One region of the Nocardioides sp. JCM 18999 genome, then DNA from elsewhere that is predicted to be linked to it. Evidence: predicted binding sites of a transcription regulator. Region 1 holds the regulator's gene; the other holds the start of a gene.
The links. Region 1 encodes HrcA, which represses chaperone genes, less so after heat shock. Its sites were predicted from a motif close to TTGGCACTCGNNNNNNNCGAGTGCCAA; they were not measured.
Positions count from the first base shown of each region.

Region 1 (4,926 bases):
GCTCACCTTGATCACCTCCGGGCAGACGACGCAGACCACAGCCGGTTGGCCGTGGTGGTCGCCGCTCCTGGAGGCCACATGGTGGCAATTACTGACCCTCGCGACTGGTGAGCGATCACCGGGACGACTGGAGCACCTCATCGTGGAGGTGGCATGTCCTGGACTACTGCTTCACCTATGAACGACTGTAGACGAGGCCACCGACAGAACCGTGAAGGTCTCGATACGCCGTCTCGCTTCGCTCGGCGGCACTCGACCAACGGGGAGGGGCAGCAAAAAGGCGGTTCAGTCCACCGTGACGAAGTCGATCAGCTCTTCGACCCGCCCGAGCAGCGCCGGCTCGAGGTCGTCGTACGAACGGACCTTGCTCAGCAGGTGCTGCCACGCCCGGGCGATGTCGGCCTGATCGCGGTGCGGCCAGCCGAGGTGCTGGCAGATGCCCTTCTTCCACTCGATCGAGCGCGGCACGGTCGGCCAGGCCTCGAGGCCGATCCGGGAGGGCTTGATCGCCTGCCACACGTCGATGAACGGGTGCCCGACGATCAGCACGTGCTGACCGACGGGGGAGCGCAGGATGCCCTGGGCGATCCGCGACTCCTTCGAGCCGGGGACGAGGTGGTCGACCAGGACGCCGACCTTCCGCTCGGGGCCGGGCTTGAAGTCACGCAGGTGGTCGGCCAGGTCGTCGACGCCGCCGAGGAACTCCACGACGACACCCTCGATCCGGAGGTCGTCGCCCCAGACCTTCTCCACCAGCTCGGCGTCGTGCCGGCCCTCCACGAAGATCCGGCTCGCACGAGCCACCCGGGCCTTGGCGTTCGGGACGGCGATCGAGCCCGACGCCGTTCGCTTCGGACCCGCCGGTGCCGCCGCGCGGACCGGGGGCGTCAGGATGACCGGCTTGCCGTCGAGCATGAACCCCGGGCCGAGCGGGAACGACCGACGTCGGTTGCGCCGGTCCTCCAGGGTGAGGGTGCCCAGGTCGCGGTCGACCGCGACGATCTCGCCGACCCAGTCGGTGCTGACCTCCTCGACGACGGCCCCGATCTCGGCCGGTGTTTCCACCGCCCGACCGTTGCGCGGCGCGCGCCAGTCGGTGTTGAGCACGTCGGAGCCGTAGCGGTCAGCCATGCCCCCATCCTCCCAGCAGTCACTCCTGTCACAGCCGTTGAACCGCCGAGGCGCCCCAGAACCCGCAACTCGGTGCCCCAGAACCCCCAACTCGACACCCGAACACTCACAACTCGGCGCGGGATGGTCGCCACGGTAGGCTTGGCACTCAGAACAGGTGAGTGCCAACCGGGGCCGAGCGGATCGTGGGGTGTGGGTTGCAGAACGAGCGCAGACTCGCGGTGCTGCGGGCCATCGTCCAGGACTACGTCGCCACCGAGACGCCGGTCGGGTCAAAGGCCCTGGTCGAGCGGTACGGCCTGGGTGTCTCCCCGGCCACGGTCCGCAACGACATGGCCGCGCTGGAGGACGAGGGCTACATCGCCCAGCCGCACACCAGCGCCGGCCGCGTCCCGACCGACAAGGGCTACCGTCTGTTCGTCGACCAGCTCGACGGCGTCAAGCCGCTCAGCCCGGCCGAGAAGCGCGCGATCACCGACTTCATGAGCGGGGCGGTCGACCTCGATGACGTCGTCGGACGCTCCGTCCGGCTGCTCTCCCAGCTCACCCACCAGGTCGCCGTCGTCCAGTACCCGACGCTGTCGCGCTCCACGGTGCGCCACATCGAGCTGATCTCGCTGTCCCCGAGCCGCGTCCTCGCGGTCCTCATCCTCTCCACCGGACGCGTCGAGCAGCGGGTGGTCGACCTCGGTGTCGAGGTCGGCGAGACCGAGCTCGCCGCGCTGCGCTCCCAGGTCAACAACGCCGCCAGCGGCGCGCTGATCGGGGACGCCGTCGCGGGACTGCGCGCCCTGCCCGACGACCTGCCGCCGGCCCAGGCCACCCACGCGCAGGTGCTCGCCGACGTCCTCGTCGACGCGATGAGCGACCACCGCTCCGACGAGCGGATCGCGATCGCCGGCGCCTCCAACCTCGCCCGGTACGGCGACAGCTTCGACTCCGCCGTACGTCCCCTGCTCGAGGCGATCGAGGAGCACGTCGTCCTGCTCACCCTGATGGGGGAGGCCAACACCAGCGGCGCCCTGACCGTGCGGATCGGCGCCGAGGGCCCGATCGAGCAGCTGTCGTCGACCTCCGTGGTCGCCACCGGTTACGGCCCGCCCGACGACGCGCTGGCCATGCTCGGTGTCGTCGGCCCGACCCGGATGGACTACCCCGGCACCATGGCGGCGGTCCGCGCCGTCGCCCGCTACGTCACCCGCATCCTCGACGAAGCTTGATCCAGAAAGAGATTGCACACACCGATGGACCCCTATGAGCTCCTCGGCGTCGACCGTGACGCCGATGACGCGACGATCAAGAAGGCCTACCGCAACCTGGCGCGGAAGTACCACCCCGACGTCAACCCGGACGAGGCGGCGCAGGAGAAGTTCAAGGAGATCTCCCACGCCTACGAGATCCTGAGCGACCCGCAGAAGCGGGCGGCGTTCGACCGCGGTGGCGACATGGGTGGCTTCGGGGGCTTCGGTGCCGCCGGCCAGGGGTTCTCCTTCACCGACATCATGGACGCCTTCTTCGGCGGCCAGGGCGGCGGCAGCGGTCAGGGCCGGGGCCCGCGCCCGCGCACCCGCCGCGGCCAGGACGCTCTGATCGGGCTCGAGATCTCGCTGGCCGAGGCCGCCTTCGGCGCCAGCCGCGAGATGACCCTCGACACCGCCGTCGTCTGCGACAACTGCGAGGGCTCCGGTGCCGCCCCCGGCACCAGCCCGACCACGTGCGAGAGCTGCCGTGGCGCGGGCGAGGTCGCCCACGTCCAGCGCAGCTTCCTCGGCGAGATCCGCACCCTGCGCCCGTGTGCAGCGTGCCGCGGGTTCGGCACGATCATCCCCGATCCCTGCCGCGACTGCAGCGGTGAGGGCCGCGTCCGCACCCGCCGCACGATCACGATCAAGGTCCCCGCCGGCGTCGACAACGGCACCCGGCTCCAGCTCACCGGGCAGGGCGAGGTCGGCCCCGGCGGCGGGCCCGCCGGCGACCTGTACGTCGAGCTCCGGGTCGAGCGGCACGCCGTCTTCGCCCGCGAGGGCTCGGTGCTGCGCTGCCACGTCACCGTCCCGATGACGGCCGCGGCCCTGGGCACGGTGCTGACGCTGCCCACCCTCGAGGCCGACCTGGTCACCGACGAGTTCACCCCCGAGACCCCGACGTCGTTCGACCTCGAGGTCCGTCCCGGCACCCAGCCCGGCACGGAGCAGCTGCTCAAGGGTCTCGGCGTTCCCGGGCTGCACGGCCGTGGCCGTGGCGACCTGATCGTCACCGTCCAGGTCGAGACGCCCACGCACCTCGACGCGGAGCAGACCGCGCTGCTCGAGCAGCTGTCCAAGGCCCGTGGTGAGGAGCACCCGACCGGGACGCTCAAGGCCGCCAAGCACGGCTTCTTCGGCCGCCTGCGCGACGCCTTCGGCGAGCACTGAGCGAACCCGGAGCCTGACCGTGTCCCTCGTCGTCCACCTGGTCGAGTCGCTGACGGGCACCACCGTCGGCGACGTCGTGACGGTGGACGGCGACGAGGGGCACCACGCCGTCGTCGTACGGCGCCTGGGGACCGGCGAACGGGTCGTGCTGACCGACGGGGTCGGTGCCCGCGTGACCGGCACCATCTCGGCCGTGCACAAGCGCGCCATGGAAGTGACGGTCGAGGAGGTCGCCGCCGAACCGGCGCCCAGCCCGGCCTTCACCGTCGTCCAGGCCCTGCCCAAGGGCGACCGCGGGGAGCTCGCGGTCGAGATGCTCACCGAGATCGGGGTCGCCCGGATCGTGCCGTGGGCGTCGTCGCGCACGATCGTGTCCTGGAAGGGCGAGCGCGGGATCAAGCCGCTCGCCCGGTGGCGCTCCACGGCGCGGGAGGCGGGCAAGCAGGCCCGTCGCTCCTGGCTGCTCGAGGTCACCGCGCTGGCCTCGACCGCCGACGTCCTGACCCGGGTCGCAGCAGCCGACCTGGCGGTGATCCTGCACGAGGAGGCCACCGGCTCGATCCGCGACCTCACCGTCCCGGTGACGGGAGAGATCGTCGTGGTCGTCGGACCCGAAGGCGGGCTCACGAGCGAGGAGGTCGCCGACCTCACCGCCGCCGGCGCACAGGCGGTGCGGCTCGGCACGGAGGTGCTGCGCACCTCGACCGCCGGCGTCGCGGCCCTGGCCGCGCTGCTCGCTCAGACCGAGCGCTGGGGCTGAACCTCAGCGAGCCAGCATCGCCTCGACGCGGGCGATCTCCGCGTCCAGCTCGCTCTGCTCCGCCTTGGTCAGCCGACGCGACATCGAGAGCACCTGGACCCGACCGTCCTCGACCCGCCACAGGCCCTCGAGCCAGCCGTTGAGCAGCAGCACGTTGGCGACGCCGCCGTTGGCGCCCATCCAGAACTGACGCTTGTCGAGCTTCGTCACCCGGTCGCGGCCGGCGTGCGAGAGCCAGAGGTTGTCGTAGGTGCCGAGCAGTCGGATCGGCGCCGGAGCATCCTCCTCGGCCAGCGTCGCGTCGGGGAGGTCGAAGAGCGTGCGCCCCTCCTCGTCGGTGTGGCGGACCAGGTCGTCCATCCCGGCCAGGACCGGGCCGAGCTTGGTCACGCCCGACCAGGTGGTGACGTCGGCGGCCGAGGACGGCCCGAACGCCGCGAGATAGCGGCGCACCACGCCCGGTACGTCAAGAGTGCCCATTGGCAGCCCGGTCCAGCGGTCGACGTAGTCGTAGACCACGCCGCCCGAGGCCTTCCAGCCCCCGCGCGGGGGGAGCTGGGCCAGCGGTGCGGCCAGCCGTGCGACGCCGCCGAGCGCGGTCGCCTGGGCGTCGGGGAACGC
Region 1 is NZ_AP043887.1:2,022,238-2,027,163, reverse strand. It holds gene ACZ5J1_RS09830 (HNH endonuclease signature motif containing protein) at 1-6, opposite strand, end outside; gene ACZ5J1_RS09825 (DUF3097 domain-containing protein) at 286-1,131, opposite strand; gene hrcA (heat-inducible transcriptional repressor HrcA) at 1,329-2,351, shown strand; gene dnaJ (molecular chaperone DnaJ) at 2,376-3,545, shown strand; gene ACZ5J1_RS09810 (16S rRNA (uracil(1498)-N(3))-methyltransferase) at 3,565-4,305, shown strand; gene ACZ5J1_RS09805 (winged helix DNA-binding domain-containing protein) at 4,309-4,926, opposite strand, start outside.

Region 2 (4,926 bases), 680 kb from region 1:
CGGACATCGTGGCGCGGATTCTCCACAGCATGCCCACAGTCTGCCGGACGGAGATTGCCTCAATATTTCATGAAATGGCGAACGGCGCCGGACCGAGGTCCGACGCCGTTCGAGTGGTACTTCTCAGTGACCGTGGCCGTGGCCGTGGCCACCCGCAGCAGCGGGCTCTTCCTCTTCCGGCTTGTCCACGACCAGGGTCTCGGTCGTGAGCAGCAGGCCGGCGATCGAGACGGCGTTGATCAGCGCGGAGCGCGTGACCTTGACCGGGTCGATGACGCCCTGGGCGACGAGGTCGGTGTACTCACCAGTGGCAGCGTTGTACCCCTGGCCGGCACCGAGCTCGCGGACCTTGGTGGTCACGACGTAGCCGTTGACGCCACCGTTCTCGGCGATCCAGCGGAGCGGCTCCTCGGCGGCCTTGCGCACGATGCGCACGCCGATCGCCTCCTCGCCGCTCAGGCCGAGGTCACCCTCGAGCACGGAGACGGCGTGGATGAGCGCGGAGCCACCGCCGGCGACGATGCCCTCCTCGATCGCGGCGCGCGTCGCGGAGACGGCGTCCTCGATCCGGTGCTTCTTCTCCTTGAGCTCCACCTCGGTGTGAGCCCCGACCTTGATCACGCAGACGCCACCGGCGAGCTTCGCGAGACGCTCCTGGAGCTTCTCCCGGTCCCAGTCGGAGTCGCTGTTGGCGATCTCGCCCTGGATCTGGCCGACGCGAGCGTTGACGGCGTTGGCGTCGCCGCCACCGTCGACGATCGTGGTGTTGTCCTTGGAGACGACGATCCGGCGGGCCGTGCCGAGCACCTCGAGGCCGACCTGGTCGAGCTTGAGCCCGACCTCGGGAGCCACGACCTGGGCGCCGGTGAGGATCGCGATGTCCTCGAGGATCGCCTTGCGGCGGTCACCGAACGCGGGAGCCTTGACGGCGACCGCGTTGAAGGTGCCCTTGATCTTGTTCACGACCAGGGTCGAGAGGGCTTCGCCCTCGACGTCCTCGGCGATGATGAAGAGCGACTTGCCGGCGGCGATGACCTTCTCCAGCAGCGGCAGGAGCTCCTGGATCGAGGAGACCTTGCCCTGGACGAGGAGGATGTACGGGTCGTCGAGGACGGCCTCCATCCGCTCCGGGTCGGAGACGAAGTACGCCGAGATGTAGCCCTTGTCGAACTGCATGCCCTCGGTGAACTCGAGGTCGGTCGTCGGGGTCGAGGACTCCTCGACCGTGATGACGCCGTCCTTGCCGACCTTGTCGAACGCCTCGGCGAGCAGCTCGCCGATGTGCTCGTCACGGCTGGAGATCGTGGCGACGGACGCCATCTCCGACTTCTCGGCGACCGGCTTGGCGGTCTCGAGCAGCTTGGCCGAGACGGCCTGCGCCGCCAGGTCCATGCCGCGCTTGAGGCCCATCGGGTTGGTGCCGGCCGCGACGGCACGGAGGCCCTCGTGGACCAGCGCCTGCGCCAGGACCGTCGCCGTCGTGGTGCCGTCACCAGCGACGTCGTTGGTCTTGGTGGCGACCTCCTTGGTCAGCTGGGCACCCAGGTTCTCGAACGGGTCGTCGAGCTCGATCTCACGCGCGACGGTGACACCGTCGTTGGTGATGGTCGGAGCGCCCCACTTCTTGTCCAGGACGACGTAGCGACCCTTCGGACCGAGCGTCACCTTGACCGCGTTGGCCAGGGCGTCGACGCCACGCTCGAGCGAGCGGCGAGCCTGCTCGTCGAACTCAAGAATCTTCGGCATCAGAGACCTCAGCCGACGATGGCGAGGACGTCACGGGCGGAGAGGATCAGGTAGTCCTCGCCGCCGTACTTGATCTCGGTGCCGCCGTACTTGCTGTAGATGACCTTGTCGCCGACCTTGACGTCGAGCGGGATGCGCTCGTCGCCGTCCTCGTTGAACCGACCGGGGCCGACAGCGAGGACCTCGCCCTCCTGCGGCTTCTCCTTGGCGGTGTCGGGAATGACGAGGCCCGACGCGGTGGTCTGCTCAGCCTCGACCTGCTTGATGATGATGCGGTCCTCGAGAGGCTTGATGTTGATCGACACGATGCCGACTCCTTCGCGCGTTTCGTTCACGTCTGAATTGGCACACTCACCACGAGAGTGCCAATAGCGACGTTAGCACTCGATGCAATGGAGTGCTAGGCGAGTCCCGATAGCTTCACCGATAGGTTCCTCCTGTGGACCTCGACGCCTTCACCTGGCTGCTCACGGCCGAGGGCCAGCGTCTCCTCACCGCGGCCACCGAGCTGGCCGACCTCGACCCGCTCGCGGCCCAGACCCGGCTGCGCGCCGAGGCCTCCGCCGAACGCGTCGCCGTGGCCTGCACCCAGGTCGACCTGCGTCGCCGTGCGGTGGCGAAGTTCGGCGATCTCGCCGAGCGGATGTACTTCACCCCCGACGGCCTGGAGCAGGCCACCCGGCTGAGCGTCGCCGAGCACCGGGCCTCGCGGCTGGTGGCGTTCGAGGCGGCGTCCCTGATCGATCTCGGCTGCGGGATCGGCGGGGACCTGATCGCCGTCTCGCGGGCCGGCATCACCGCGGCGGGGATCGACCTGGACCCGGAGCGGGTCGCCGTCGCACGCGCCAACCTCGACGCCCTCGGACTGCCCGGAGCGGTCTCCGAGGCCGACGCCACCCGGGTCGACCACTCCGGTTTCACCGTCGCGTTCGCCGACCCGGCCCGGCGCCGCAACAACGCGGCGAAGGGGCGCGAGCTGGCGACCGACGGCTGGACGCCGCCGTGGGACTGGGTCTCCACCCTCTTCGACCGGGACGCCTGCGTGAAGGTCGCGCCCGGGATCGACCACGCGCTCATCCCCGACGGCGTCGAGGGCGAGTGGGTCAGCGACCGAGGCGAGGTCAAGGAGGCGGCGCTGTGGTCGGGCCGTCTCGCCACCGTACGGCGCCGGGCGACCGTGATCGGTTCCGGCGGCCTGGCCACCCTGACCGACGAGGACGACCCGGGCGAGCAGGGTGTGCGTGACATGGGGTCGTTCCTCTACGAGCCCGACGGCGCCGTCATCCGGGCCGGCCTGGTCACCGCGGTGGCCGCCGGGGTCGACGGCGGCCTGGTCGACGAACACATCGCCTACGTCACCTCCGACTCCGCGTTCCGGACCCCGTTCGCCTCGTCCTACCGGGTGCTCGAGGAGCTGCCGTACCGGGAGAAGCAGCTGCGCGCGGCACTGCGTGAGCGAGGTGTGGGGCGGCTGACGATCAAGAAGCGTGCCGTGGCCGTCGTACCGGAGAAGCTGCGCAAGGCCCTCTCCCTGCAGGGGTCCAATGAGGCCACGATCGTGCTGACCCGGGTGGCCGGCGAGGGACGCTGCTTCTCGGTGGAACCCCTGTAGCTCTCAGGGTTCTCCCTGATTGCGTCCTGAATCACGTGGATTCGGCGACCGGTGGTGCTGAGCATTCTCAGATTCCCGGTAGATTTTTGCCTATGTTCGCTGCCCTCGGCCGTCTTGCGGCCCGTCGCCCGTGGTTCATCATCGCCGGGTGGATCGTGCTGACCGCCGTCGTGGTCGCCTTCCATCCCAAGACGGAGAGCGTCACCGACCAGGCCGACTTCCTGCCGAAGCACTACGAGTCGATCAAGGCCACGAACCTGATGGCGGACGCGTTCCCGTCCAAGCAGGACGTGGGCGCGACGATCGTCTTCGACCGGCCCGACGACCAGCCGCTCACGGACGAGGACCTCGCCAAGATCGCCGCGATCAGCGACAACCTCGAGCTCGGTGACGCTTTCAGCGCCATCGAGGAGCCGATCACCGCGCCCGAGAAGCTGGCCGTGATCGTCAACCTCGACCTCGCCGAGGGTGTCACCGGCCAGGACCAGGACGACCTCGACCAGATCAAGACGCTGCGCGACGACCTCAAGCAGGCGATCGAGGGGACGGACCTGCGCACCGGTGTGACCGGCAACCTGGCCCAGTCCTACGACCAGTCGCAGTCGGGCTCCCAGGCTGAGGCGATCGTCGGTATCGCCACGATCGTGCTGATCATCCTGCTGCTGTCGCTGATCTTCCGCAGCGGTCCGGTCACCGCCCTGCCGATCTACCTGATCGCTGTGTTCCTGTCCCAGGTCGCCACCGGCCTGGTCGCCTTCGCCACCGACTGGTTCGGTCTGCAGGCCGACGACTCCACCAGCGTGATGATGATCGTGGTGCTCTTCGGTGTCGGCACCGACTACGTGCTCTTCTACCTGTTCCGCTACCGCGAGCGGATCCGTGAAGGCTACGACCACCAGCACTCGGTCGAGTACGCCGTCGAGCGTGCCGGTGAGGCGATCTTCTCCGCCGGTGGCGCCGTGTTCGTCGCCTTCATGACGCTGATCCTGTCCTCGCTCGGCATGTTCCGCTCGATCGGCCCGACCCTGGCCATCGGCGTCGGCGTCACCCTGGTCGGCGCGATCACCCTCGTCCCGGCCGTCGTCTCGGTCGTCGGTCCGGCCATCCTGTGGCCCGCCAAGGAGTGGAAGTCCATCGGCGTCGCGCCGACCACCACCTCCCGCGGCGCGCGGATCGTCTCCAAGGTCGCCTTCTGCATCCTGTTCCTGCCCTACGTGATCCTCTCCGCGATCATCGGCGCCCTGATCTGGCTGATCGGCTGGCCGATCTCCAAGATCCGTGGCGAGCGCGCTCCGAAGGACGAGGACAAGACGGCGTACGCCCGTCTGGGCAACTCGGTCGGCAAGCGTCCGGTCCCGTGGGCGATCGCCTCGGGCGCCGTGCTCGTGCTGTTCTCGATCTTCGCGATCAACTTCACGCCGCTGTTCAACATCGACGAGTCCTCCTCCTCGCAGGCGGTCGAGTCCGTGGTCACGCAGCAGCGGATGGAGGACAAGGGCTTCAGCGCCGGCGCGACCCAGCCCACGATCGTGGTGCTGCACTCGACCGACGGCACCCCGCTGACCCAG
Region 2 is NZ_AP043887.1:2,699,429-2,704,354, forward strand. It holds gene ACZ5J1_RS13295 (GNAT family N-acetyltransferase) at 1-31, opposite strand, end outside; gene groL (chaperonin GroEL) at 124-1,746, opposite strand; gene groES (co-chaperone GroES) at 1,755-2,051, opposite strand; gene ACZ5J1_RS13310 (class I SAM-dependent methyltransferase) at 2,186-3,358, shown strand; gene ACZ5J1_RS13315 (MMPL family transporter) at 3,451-4,926, shown strand, end outside.
Region 2: groES (co-chaperone GroES) is a predicted target of HrcA. The motif match lies at 2,124-2,150, and genes of this name have one in related genera.